Regions from separate parts of the Bacillus stercoris genome, predicted to be linked through region 1. Evidence: riboswitches for the same ligand, from Rfam matches in the RefSeq annotation. Region 1 holds a riboswitch; the other holds the start of a gene.
The links. A riboswitch is a leader RNA that binds a small molecule or an ion and turns the genes downstream of it on or off. The one in region 1 is predicted to bind S-adenosylmethionine.

Region 1 (5,832 bases):
TTATGTTTTGTGTCGCCATGATCCGCAGTAATTTTGGTTATTGGCGTTGTTGTCCCTGATACGATGACAATGTCCTCAAGTCCAGCTCCGGTGCTTTTCACAGCTAGCTGTGTATCCCCGCCCCCGGTTATCACCTTAGCATTTATTGATAGACCTAATTCGGCTGCATATTCATTTGCTATTGTTCCAATTGCTGTTCCCGCTCTTACAAGAGGCGGAAGGAGAGATGGAGAAAAGCCGAATATGTCGCACATCTCTTCTGACCAAGTGTTATGCTTCACATCAAACAGCAGCGTTTCTGTTGCCTGCGATGGTTCATATGTTAGGATTCCGCTCAGTTGGTATGTCACCCAATCACTGATGCTTGTAAAGCTTGCAGTCTTTTCCCATAAAGAAGGCTGGCGCTGCTTCAAACCATAAAGCTTGAGTGCAGAAAAAAGCGCAGTTGGCAGACGGCCTGTACGGCTGTATATCTCTTCCCGATCGGGAATGCTCTCCTCCCACTCTCGGCCACGGTTATCTATGTTCGGCAGCCCGAGAAAAGAGTCACCGTTTTGATCGATCAGAACAATCCCCTGTCTTTGACTCGTCGATGTCAACCCAATGATGTCAATATCACGCGAACGGGATAGCGCACGTTTTGCCAACCTCATTACTTGCTTCCACAGTATCTGAGGGGAAAAATAACGGCTGTCCGGGTAAAGCGTCTCAGTGGAATACTCGATGTCCTCCCGTTCAACCGTTTGAACAATGCCTGAGACACTCACGACCGCTACCCTCGCATTGCCTGTGCCGATATCGAAAACGAGATAGCCTTTTTGTTTTTTCATTCTGTTAACCTCTTTTCTTTACCTCTGTTCCCAGTTTGTCTTTGTTATACAATGTCGGAATATTGGGAATTTTTTCAACCTTCCACTTTTTGAGGGCATCATTCATGATCGATACGTGATGATCCTCTACTTCAAAGGTTGCTCCAGCGAGATGCGGTGTTGCCAGAACATTAGGCAATGAGATCAATTCATAATCTGATTCCTCTGGAGGTTCATGATAAAAAACGTCTAGTACCGCACCTCTGATTTTATGTTCTTTTAATACAGATAAAAGATCTTCACGGTTTACGACAACTGCTCTTGAAGTATTGACGAAAATCGCACTCTCTTTCATCAAATCAAAATATTGCCGATCTATCAGTCCAAGTGTTTCCTCAGTACGAGGCAGATGGACAGAAACGATATCACTGTCTGAAAACACCGTTTTAAGAGCTGCTTTTTCATACAGCGGATGATCGTCTAGAATGTATGGATCGTAATACTTTATCTTACAGTCAAACGCAGTCAGCAGTTTTGCAATCCTTTGGCCAACCGCGCCGAACCCAATCATGCCAACCGTTTTTCCTGTTAGCTCATTTCCTTTAAATTTGACATAAGCCTGCAGGTAATCACTTTTCCACTTTCCATCCTTCAGCCATTGATTCGAGGCGCTGGTATGACGGAGAAAGGAAATCACATTTCCAATAAACATTTCGGCAACGGCTTGTGCATTCCGCCCTGGTGTATAAAAAACAGGTATACCCCTTTTTGAAGCAGCTGCCACATCCACATTGGAGGGCATTCCCCTGCAAACACCGACAAATGAAAGTTCGGGAACAGAAGCAAATACGCTGTCTGTTACCTGATCAAGCTCAGTAATCAAACCTGTCGCATTTGTTGCCTTTAGCAGCTGAATGAGTTCATCCTCCCGATATGCCCGGCCTTGTTCTTTCCAAGATTGATAAATAACTGAGCTAAACAAGTTTTCAAGCTCTTTTCGCCCTTCTTCGTTGTACGGCGCTGTAACCAAAACCGTCATGGTGCAAAACATCCTTTTCATCGTATTTTTTCATAAAAAAATCTCTTTCCGAAGATGGAAAGAGATTCATATATAGGCGCGCTCTGTTACAGGCAGACACCGGTATAAACCTTGCTTTCCTATCTTTCAAGCTGACGCTTGCTGGAATTGGCACAATAATGTTGCCGAGGTTTCATAGGGCCAGTCCCTCCACCTCTCTGGATAGAAAATGTTGAGTATGTAATTTTCAAAATAAAGAATACGTTTATCATAAAGAAGTCTCAGATTGATGTCAATCTCTTTTTTCAGAATTGACGTTATCATCCGAAATGTTATAATTCTTACAAAATATCTAACTAGAGAGGAACTGGGCCATGAAATCTTTTGCCACACAACAAAACGGCATTTTTAAATCCGTTTGCTCGCTGGACTGCCCGGATCAGTGCGGATTATTAGTACATAAAAAAGACGGAAAAATTGTGAAAGTGCAGGGAGATCCCGATCATCCTGTCACAGCTGGAAACATATGCAACAAAGTTCGAAACATGACGGAGCGCATCTATGATGAAAAGCGGCTGACTACACCGCTTAAACGGACAGGCGCGAAAGGCCAAGCGATATTTGAACCGATTTCCTGGGAAGAGGCGATTGATACGATCACCTCCCGCTGGAAGCAGCTGATTGATGAAGAGGGAGCTGAAAGCATACTTCCTTACAGCTTTTACGGAAATATGGGGAAATTGACAGCTGAAGGAATGGACCGCCGCTTTTTTTACCGCATGGGATCAAGCCAGCTTGAACGGACGATTTGCAGCAAAGCGGGATCTGAAGGCTATAAATATACAATGGGCATAAGCGCGGGAATCGATCCTGAGGAAACCATTCATACAAAACTATTTATTTTTTGGGGAATTAACGCTGTCAGCACAAACATGCACCAAATTACGATCGCCCAAAAAGCGCGAAAAAAAGGTGCCAAAATTGTCGTGATCGATGTACATAAAAATCAGACAGGGCGTCTTGCAGATTGGTTTATTCCAATAAAGCCGGGAACTGACAGCGCACTTGCCCTTGGCATCATGCACATTTTATTTAAAGAAAACCTTCACGATGAAGCATTCCTGTCTGAATACACGGTCGGCTACGACAAGCTCCGTGAACACGTGAAACAGTATAATCCGGAAAAGGTATCAATGATCACCGGGATCAGCACTGAAGATATTTATCAGCTGGCAAGAATGTATGGGAAAATCTCCCCTTCTTTTATCAGAATCGGAAATGGAATCCAGCATCACGATAACGGCGGGATGATTGTAAGGACGATTGCCTGTCTTCCGGCGATCACCGGCCAATGGCTGCATAAAGGGGGCGGCGCAATTAAGCATAACAGCGGAATTTTAGAATATAACACAAATGCCTTGCAGCGGCCCGACTTATTAAAAGGGCGCACACCGAGGTCGTTTAATATGAATCAGCTTGGCAAGGTGCTTTTGGAAACAGATCCGCCTATCCGCTCTCTTTTTATTTATGGAACAAACCCTGCCGTCGTCGCGCCGGAAGCAAACAAAGTCAGACAGGGCTTGCTGCGGGAAGACTTGTTTACTGTGGTTCATGATTTGTTTTTAACGGAAACGGCTGCATATGCGGACATTGTACTGCCTGCAACATCCGCTTTTGAGAACACTGATTTTTATACCTCCTACTGGCACCATTACATTCAGCTTCAGCAGCCGGTGATTGAGAACTATGGAGAAAGCAAGTCTAATACTGAGGTGTTCCGATTACTGGCTGAAGCAATGGGATTCACAGACCAGGAGCTCAAGGATTCAGATGAAGAATTAATACGCCAAGCGCTTGACCATCCAGATAATCCGCATTTGGCAGAGATTAATTACGATTCACTTACTAAGCACTCATTTATGAAAGCGAAACGCAATAAACCGCTGTTTCCTGGCAAACTTCCAACGCCAAGCGGAAAAATAGAATTATATTCAGAACAAATGAGACAAGCTGGTTTCCCGGCTTTACCGACATTTACGCCTCTTGTAACCGATAATGAACATCCGTTTATGTATGTTCCGGCGCCAAACCATAATTTCTTAAACTCAACGTTTTCAAACAATAAAAAACACATCAAGCTCGAAAAGACGCCAAAGCTCTTTATCAACACAAAAGATGCTGAAGAACATGGAATCGTTGATGGGGCTCCTGTACGAGTTTGGAACAGCCGGGGAGAATGTGAGCTGACCGCATCAGTCGGAGAACAAGTACTGCCAGGTGTCGTTGTCAGCCAAGGATTATGGGCAGATGAGCAAGGAAAAAAACAGCTTGTAAACGCGCTAACCCCAGACCGGCTGTCCGATATGGGGGGCGGCGCCACCTTTTTTTCAGGCCGTGTACAGATTGAAAAGGTTTGAAAAAACAGCCAGTATTCGTTTTGGCTGTTTTCTTTCAAATTTAATGAAACCTGGAGCATGCCAAGCCCGTATATCATAACATTGACATAATGGAGGCATGCATATGGACGTTTTTTTAGGAATCGGTATTGCTTTGGCTGGCTATTTTATCGGTGAAGGCTTAAAGCAAATGAACCATCCAAAAGCATATGAAAAAAGTGATACCTATCTTATAAAAGAACGAGATATTCACTTTTACATCGGACATTTTTTAGGAATTACTACAGCTGAGGCTAAACAGTTAGCCGGAGATATGAAAGACATCCCTTACATCGAAATAAACGGAAAAAGATATGTACAGAAACAGATGTTAAAAGAATGGACATTTACATTAGTTGAAAAACAGCAGGGTTAATATAGAAAAACTGAGGAGAGCGCAATGCTCTCCTCAGTTTAGTTTAACTATATGGTTTGACCCTTTGCCATAAGCGATGTTAAAACGATTAACCCCATCAATTTCTTTCCTCAAACAGGACAAAATGTCCGTTCCACTACAATAGATTTTATATTCCCTTTGATTGATGACGTTATCATCTTGATGAACGTATGTATCGTAAAAAATTAGAAAACCTATTCGGATTGAATATGTGCTCTCGTTATGCCCTTCCATACTGGGCCTTTATCCTAAAACTTTTAGGTTCACGCAGCAATGTAAATGCAATATCCTCAATTTTTAATGAATCCCCGACTTTTTCATATTCGACTTCAGTTTCTCTGATTTGCTTTATACGCCCGAAGCTGTACGTTTATAAAGGATCAGGGAATCCCAGAACCAGTAAATCACTGCAGCTGTAATACTTAACACATAATAAATATACGATTGCAATGTCCATGCTATTGACGCAGGTTGACCAATAAAAAATAACAGGAAAGCTACGATAAAAGCAATCACACTGTAAATCAATAAATACATGACATTGAATGTTCTCGCTTTTTTCTGCAACATCATTTGCAGCGGAACAGCAAAAAGGCCATACATCATAAAACCGTATAATAAAGCAATTGCTGCTGTAAACAATGCAATTATCATATCGCCATACATAACGAAAGAATATAGCCCGAAAAACAAACCAAACGTAAGGCTGGATAGCCCTAATGTCATTAGATAATATGCTGCGATTTTTTTCATTTTTTCACCCCCCTTGTTTGATTTATTCACAGTGCTGTTAGTATACATTCACAACCTTTGTATTTCTTTTATCAAGATGTCTTCCCCCACTGCCATACGCAATGCGATGATAAAAAGTTTCAAAAATGACGGCTTTTTATTAAATAATACGACTCGCATGGAGATGCCTCTCCTGATTGGCCAAATCGCGAATGAAAAAAACGAATGAATACCTGATCAACAGACAAAATAAGAAGAGTTGATATTTCAACACTTTTCGTAAAGGAGTGAAACCTATGAGTCAAAAAGGAATTCAAAATTCAAGTATTGAACAAATAAAAAATGACCATGAGACTGAGACAGCTTTTAAAGCAGATGATCCTAAAAAACATGGTTCTTCTGATCCTAAAAGAACGAAATAAGTTCTTGACCGCACTAAAA
Region 2 (5,832 bases), 770 kb from region 1:
GCTGGGTATGTTGTTGTCTTTCTGACAATTTCTATTATATAACCTTCCCTTTTATTCGTCAACTGCTTTTTTAGAAAAACTTTTTCCGGACTTGCTGTTCTGTTCCCCGGCTATTATAATATGTCTTAATTTTCTAATAACAGGGGTGATGGGGTTTTGCATTCTTTGATTTCTTCCGATGATGTTTGGGTATTGTGGGGGTTTATTGCGGTGTGGGCGGCAGTGAGCATCGGGGTGGAGCAGCGCTTTAAGTGGGCGTCCGCTGTGTCGGGCGCTATTATCGCGCTTGCAGGTGCTATGATGTTTACGAATGTAGGAGTGCTTCCTGTTGAGTCGCCTGTATATGATACCGTATGGTCTTATGTAGTGCCGCTGGCGATCCCTCTTTTGCTGTTTCAGATCAATGTGCGGCAGATTTTTAAGGAAAGCAGGCGTTTGCTGTTTATTTTTCTGATTAGCTCCGCTGGCACTGTGCTTGGGAGCATTCTTGCTTTTTTTCTGCTCAAACAGCATATTCCTTATCTCGATAAAATCGGCGGGATGATCAGCGCCTCTTATATCGGCGGCGGGGTCAACTTTGCGGCGATGGCGGCAAAATTTGAGACGCCTGGTGAATATGTGTCAGCTACCGTTGTGGCTGATAACTTTATGATGGCACTTTTGTTTTTTATATTAATCAGCATTCCTGCACTCAAATGGTTTCAGCGGCACTATGCCATGCCGTTTGAGGAGAAAGTGAAAGCCAAAGGAAACAGCGAAAACAGTGCTGAAAGCTATTGGAAACGGAAGGGTATCTCCTTAAAGGATATTGCTTATAATGCCGGTGCTGCTTTTGCTCTTGTTTCGGTTAGTGTGAAGGTTTCCGGCTATTGTAAAAGCGTTTTTTCTCATCCTCTTTTGACCGGAACGCTTGGCGATCAGTATCTAATGCTTACGTCTTTAACTGTTCTTATCATTTTTCTTTTCCCGCGTTTTTTTGAAAGGCTCAATGGATCTCAAGAGCTTGGAACCTTTTTGATTTATTTGTTTTTTGTGGTGATTGGCATTCCTGCAGATCTGCGCTTAATCGTTACCAATGCGCCTCTTATTCTATTATTTGTGTTTATCATTGCGATCAGCAATTTAGCGGTTTCCTTAGCTGTCGGAAAATTGTTCCGCGTTCGGCTTGAAGAAATTCTGCTCGCCGTCAACGCTGCTGTCGGGGGACCGACGACTGCGGCTGCGATGGCAATTGCCAAGGGATGGCGGGAGCTTGTCGCTCCGATCATGCTTGTCGGTACGCTCGGCTACTTAATCGGCAACTATGTTGGCACTTTTATGGGAAATTGGTTTTCTTCCTTCTTATAAAAAGGATATTTGCATTTCCCTGAGAATAATGTAAGAGGAATCTGACATGAGAACGGAGAGGTCACTGTATGCTAAAAGGAAAAACCATTTATGTTAGACCTTTAGAAGTAACGGATGCCGAAGAAAATCTGCGGCTGCAAAGCGAAAATCGAGATTTCTTCGAACAGTTTTCTATGATACGCGCAGACGATTATTATACGGTTGAGGGGCAAAGAAAACGAATAACTGAGTATCAGCAAAGACTTGAGAAAGATGAAGAATATCATTTTGGCATTTTTACAGTGTCAAACGAAAGATTAATCGGAACGGTTTCACTCTTTCAGATCCTCCGCGGATCGCTGCAAACTGCGTTCGTCGGGTATTTTTTAGACAAGGTTCATAACGGAAAGGGAATTATGACAGAGGCTGTCAGATTGGTTGTTGATTATGCGTTCCGCGAATTGAGACTTCATCGAATTGAAGCCGGTGTGATGCCCCGTAATCTCGGGTCCATGCGTGTTTTAGAAAAAGCGGGATTTCATAAAGAAGGCATCGCCCGAAAAAACGTAAAAATTAATGGCGTTTGGGAGGATCATCAAGTCCTCGCGGTTTTGAATCCTGATGATGAACAATAAAAGAAGCCGGGCCATCCCCGGCTTCTCAGCGTGTCGACGAACCCTCGCATTCGTTGTCAGTCCTGCGCGTTAGTGCTCACGAATTATAACATTCGCTCCGCTCCAATGCTCGTTCTTCCTAGACTTCAAAGGTTTTCAATCACGCTGAAAAGATGACAAAATCCTAAAACAGAAACCGTTTTAGGACTTTGTCTACAATCTGAGAAGCCGGGCCACCGGCTTCTTTTTAACGAACCGCCACTGGTGCAATTTCTTTCAGCGCTTGTTCGAAATCGTGCTCTAAATCGTCTGCATGTTCGACTCCCACACTAAGACGGAGCAGGCCATCAGTAATGCCGCGTTTTTCACGCTCTTCCTTAGGCATTGCCGCGTGAGACATCGTTGCCGGATAAGACAAAATCGATTCCACTGCGCCAAGGCTGACAGCGAAGACCGGAAGTGACACATTCTCGACTAATTTCTTAACGGCCTCTTTGCTTTCAAGCTCAAAAGATAGCACTGCGCCCGCTCCCTTCGACTGGCTTTTATGGGTTTCAGCGCCGGGATGATCAGACAGTCCCGGATAATACACGCGCTTGACCGCCGGATGCTTCTGGAAAAACTCCGCAAGCCGCTGGGCTGTTTGGCTCGCTTTCTCTAAACGGACCTGTAATGTTTTTAATCCGCGCAGGACAAGCCAGCAATCCTGAACGCCAAGGACGGCGCCGAACGCGTTTTGCAGCTTATACAGCTGCTTCCCAAGCTCTTCATCCTTGACAGCAGCCAAACCTGAGAGCACATCGCTGTGTCCGCTTAAGAACTTGGTTGCGCTGTGAAGCACAATATCTACACCGAGATCAAGCGGACGCTGCAGTGCCGGCGTCATAAATGTATTGTCCAGAAAGGTCAGGCAGCCATTTTCTTTTGCAAGCTGAACAACTGCTTTAATATCCGTAATCCCAAGTGTCGGATTTGATGGTGTTTCCATATAAATGACCTTTGTGTTCGGCTTGATATTCCGCGCCACTTCATTACGATCCGTCATGTCGACAAACGTATGCTCAATGCCAAACCGAGTCAGCACCTCTGTCACCATACGGAAGGTTCCGCCGTATACATCTTCTGTCACAAGAACGTGATCACCCTGTGACAGCAGTAAAAAGGCTGTTGAGATGGCAGCCATGCCTGAACTGAAAGCAAATCCCCTTGTTCCGCCTTCCAGTGCGGCAATTGTTTCTTCAAGAGCTGTTCTTGTCGGCGTGCCAGAGCGGCTGTAATCAAATGCGCCGAATTCTTCAAATGAAGATTGATGAAAGGTCGAGGCGTGCTGAATCGGCACACTGACCGCCCCGGTTGCGCCGTCTGTTTTAAATGGATTATGCACGAGCTGGGTTTCCAGCGTCCAATTGTGATTACTCAAATGAAACAGCTCCCTCTTTGACCTGAGATAATGCCTGTTTTAGGTCCTCTTTTAAATCTTCCGCATGTTCAATTCCGACAGAAAAGCGCAGCAATCGATTGCAGACCCCGTTTGCGATACGGATCTCTTCAGGAATATCCATGTGCGTCTGGGTCGCAGGGTATGTAATGAAGCTTTCCACCCCGCCGAGGCTTTCTGCAAAACAAATGGTCTTCAGCGCTTTTAAAAATGGGTTGACCCACTCTTCTTTTTGCAGACGGAAGGACAGCATGCCGCCTTTTTCGGGATACAGCACATCTGAAATTTCTTCCTGCTCCTCCAAAAACGCCGCAAGCTCCTGCGCGTTTGCCTGATGCTGGCGCATTCTTAGGCTCAGCGTCTTCATTCCTCTCATCAAAAGCCACGAATCAAATGGCGGCAGGACGGCGCCGATCGCATTTTGATGCTGAAACATTTCCTCTCCGAGCTGCTCATCCTTTACCACGACAAGTCCCGCAAGCAGATCGTTATGCCCGCCTAAATACTTTGTTGCGCTGTGAATGACAATGTCTGCCCCCAGTTCAAGCGGACGCTGCAAGACCGGTGTATAAAATGTATTATCTACGATCAGCAGAAGACCGTGCTCCTTTGTAATCCGGGCAATACGTTCAATGTCCGCCTCCTGCATGAGCGGATTTGTCGGCGTTTCCACAAACACGGCTTTTGTATTCGGCGTCAGCTTAGAGCGTAAACAGTCCTCATCGCTAAAATCATCATAATGAAAGGTCAATCCATATTTTTTCCATTCATTTTCAAACAGACGGTACGTGCCGCCATATAAGTCCGATGAAACGATCAGTTCATCTCCGCTTTTAAACAGCGCCATAATCGTTTGGATAGCAGCCATTCCCGAACTAAAGGCAAGCCCTCTTGCGCCGTTTTCTAAGTTAGCGATCGCGTCCTCAACAAGCTGGCGTGTCGGATTTTTTGTGCGGACATAATCAAATCCGGTTGATTCTCCGATCCCTCTGTGGCGGTATGCTGTTGATAAATAAATAGGAGCACTCACTGTTCCCGTGACTTCATCGCTACGGTTCCCAATTTGAGCTAATTTCGTTTCAACGTGCTGTGACATATAGCTGACACCTTCCCTTTTCAAAATAAAAACCCCTTCTTCATAAGAAGAAGGGGTTTAACGCTTCTTCTTATCTTCCAAGCATAAAAAACGCTTGCTGGATTTAGCACCTTGGCGCTTTGCACATGCAAAACAAGCCGGTTGCTGAGGTTTCTAAGGGCCAGTCCCTCCACCTCTCACGATAAGAAATATCGATTTCAATTTTCTGATTGTTTTATATTAGCGCAATTCACAGTTTATTTCAACACTTTTTTCTTCGTGTGCCGAACCGTTTAAAGAGAGAAATTTCTAATAATTCATGGTACAATAATTGAAAATGCAAGAAAGTATAGTGATGTCCTGGAGGAATGTTTTTATGGCACCAAAAAACGGCACAGTGCAAGAAAAGAAATTCTTTTCAAAAGAGCTTAATGAGGAAATGACCTTACTTGTTTATCTGCCGTCCAACTACTCCCCGCTTTATAAATACCATGTCATTATCGCGCAGGACGGCCACGATTATTTCAGGCTGGGGAGAATCGGCAGACAGGCCGAGGAATTGCTGTCAAAACACGAAATAGACCGGAGCATTATTATCGGTGTTCCTTATAAGGATGTAAAAGAGCGCAGAAACACCTACCATCCGGAGGGTTCAAAATTTTCGGCGTATAAACGGTTCATCGCCCATGAGCTCGTTCCTTTTGCAGATGATGAGTATCCAACCTATCAGGTCGGTTACGGCCGAACGCTGATCGGTGATTCGCTCGGAGCAACCGTGTCACTTATGACAGCGCTTGATTATCCGAATATGTTTGGCAACATCATCATGCAGTCTCCCTATGTTGACAAACATGTGCTAGAAGCCGTGAAACAGTCTGACGATATCAAACACCTCTCTATTTATCACCAAATCGGAACAAAAGAAACTGACGTCCACACGACAGACGGGAACATTCTGGACTTTACAGAACCGAATCAGGAGCTGAAACAGCTGCTGGAGAAGAAGCTTTCCGATTATGATTTTGAGCCATTTGACGGAGACCACAAATGGACATACTGGCAGCCGCTCATCACCCCGGCGCTGAAAAAAATGCTTTAACACTCTATCATACTTTATTTCCAGGAGGGACATAATATGAAATATGGAATCGTTTTATTTCCATCAAAAAAGCTCCAAGACCTTGCAAACTCTTACAGAAAGCGCTATGACCCAAGCTACTCTCTGATCCCGCCACATTTGACGCTGAGAGCATCGTTTGAATGTGCGGAGGAGAAAGCGGATCAGCTCGTATCGCATTTGAGAAACATCGCAAAAGAGTCCCACCCAGTCGTTCTCAAATTGACAAAATACAGCTCATTTGCGCCTGTCAATAATGTCA

Region 2: linked by a shared signal. The riboswitch ahead of metI (cystathionine gamma-synthase/O-acetylhomoserine thiolyase) and the one ahead of QA442_RS12530 (2-hydroxyacid dehydrogenase) in region 1 are both predicted to bind S-adenosylmethionine.

What each region holds. Positions count from the first base shown of each region.
Region 1 covers NZ_CP121861.1:2,314,472-2,320,303, reverse strand. The annotation lists gene QA442_RS12535 (FGGY-family carbohydrate kinase) at 1-830, opposite strand, end outside; gene QA442_RS12530 (2-hydroxyacid dehydrogenase) at 835-1,869, opposite strand; SAM riboswitch class I at 1,965-2,056, opposite strand; gene QA442_RS12525 (molybdopterin oxidoreductase family protein) at 2,202-4,244, shown strand; gene QA442_RS12520 (hypothetical protein) at 4,348-4,638, shown strand; gene QA442_RS12515 (UPF0715 family protein) at 5,008-5,412, opposite strand; gene QA442_RS12510 (hypothetical protein) at 5,688-5,813, shown strand.
Region 2 covers NZ_CP121861.1:3,083,748-3,089,579, forward strand. The annotation lists gene QA442_RS16080 (DUF819 family protein) at 157-1,347, shown strand; gene QA442_RS16085 (GNAT family N-acetyltransferase) at 1,416-1,961, shown strand; gene metC (cystathionine beta-lyase) at 2,188-3,360, opposite strand; gene metI (cystathionine gamma-synthase/O-acetylhomoserine thiolyase) at 3,353-4,474, opposite strand; SAM riboswitch class I at 4,542-4,662, opposite strand; gene QA442_RS16100 (esterase family protein) at 4,830-5,552, shown strand; gene QA442_RS16105 (YjcG family protein) at 5,589-5,832, shown strand, end outside.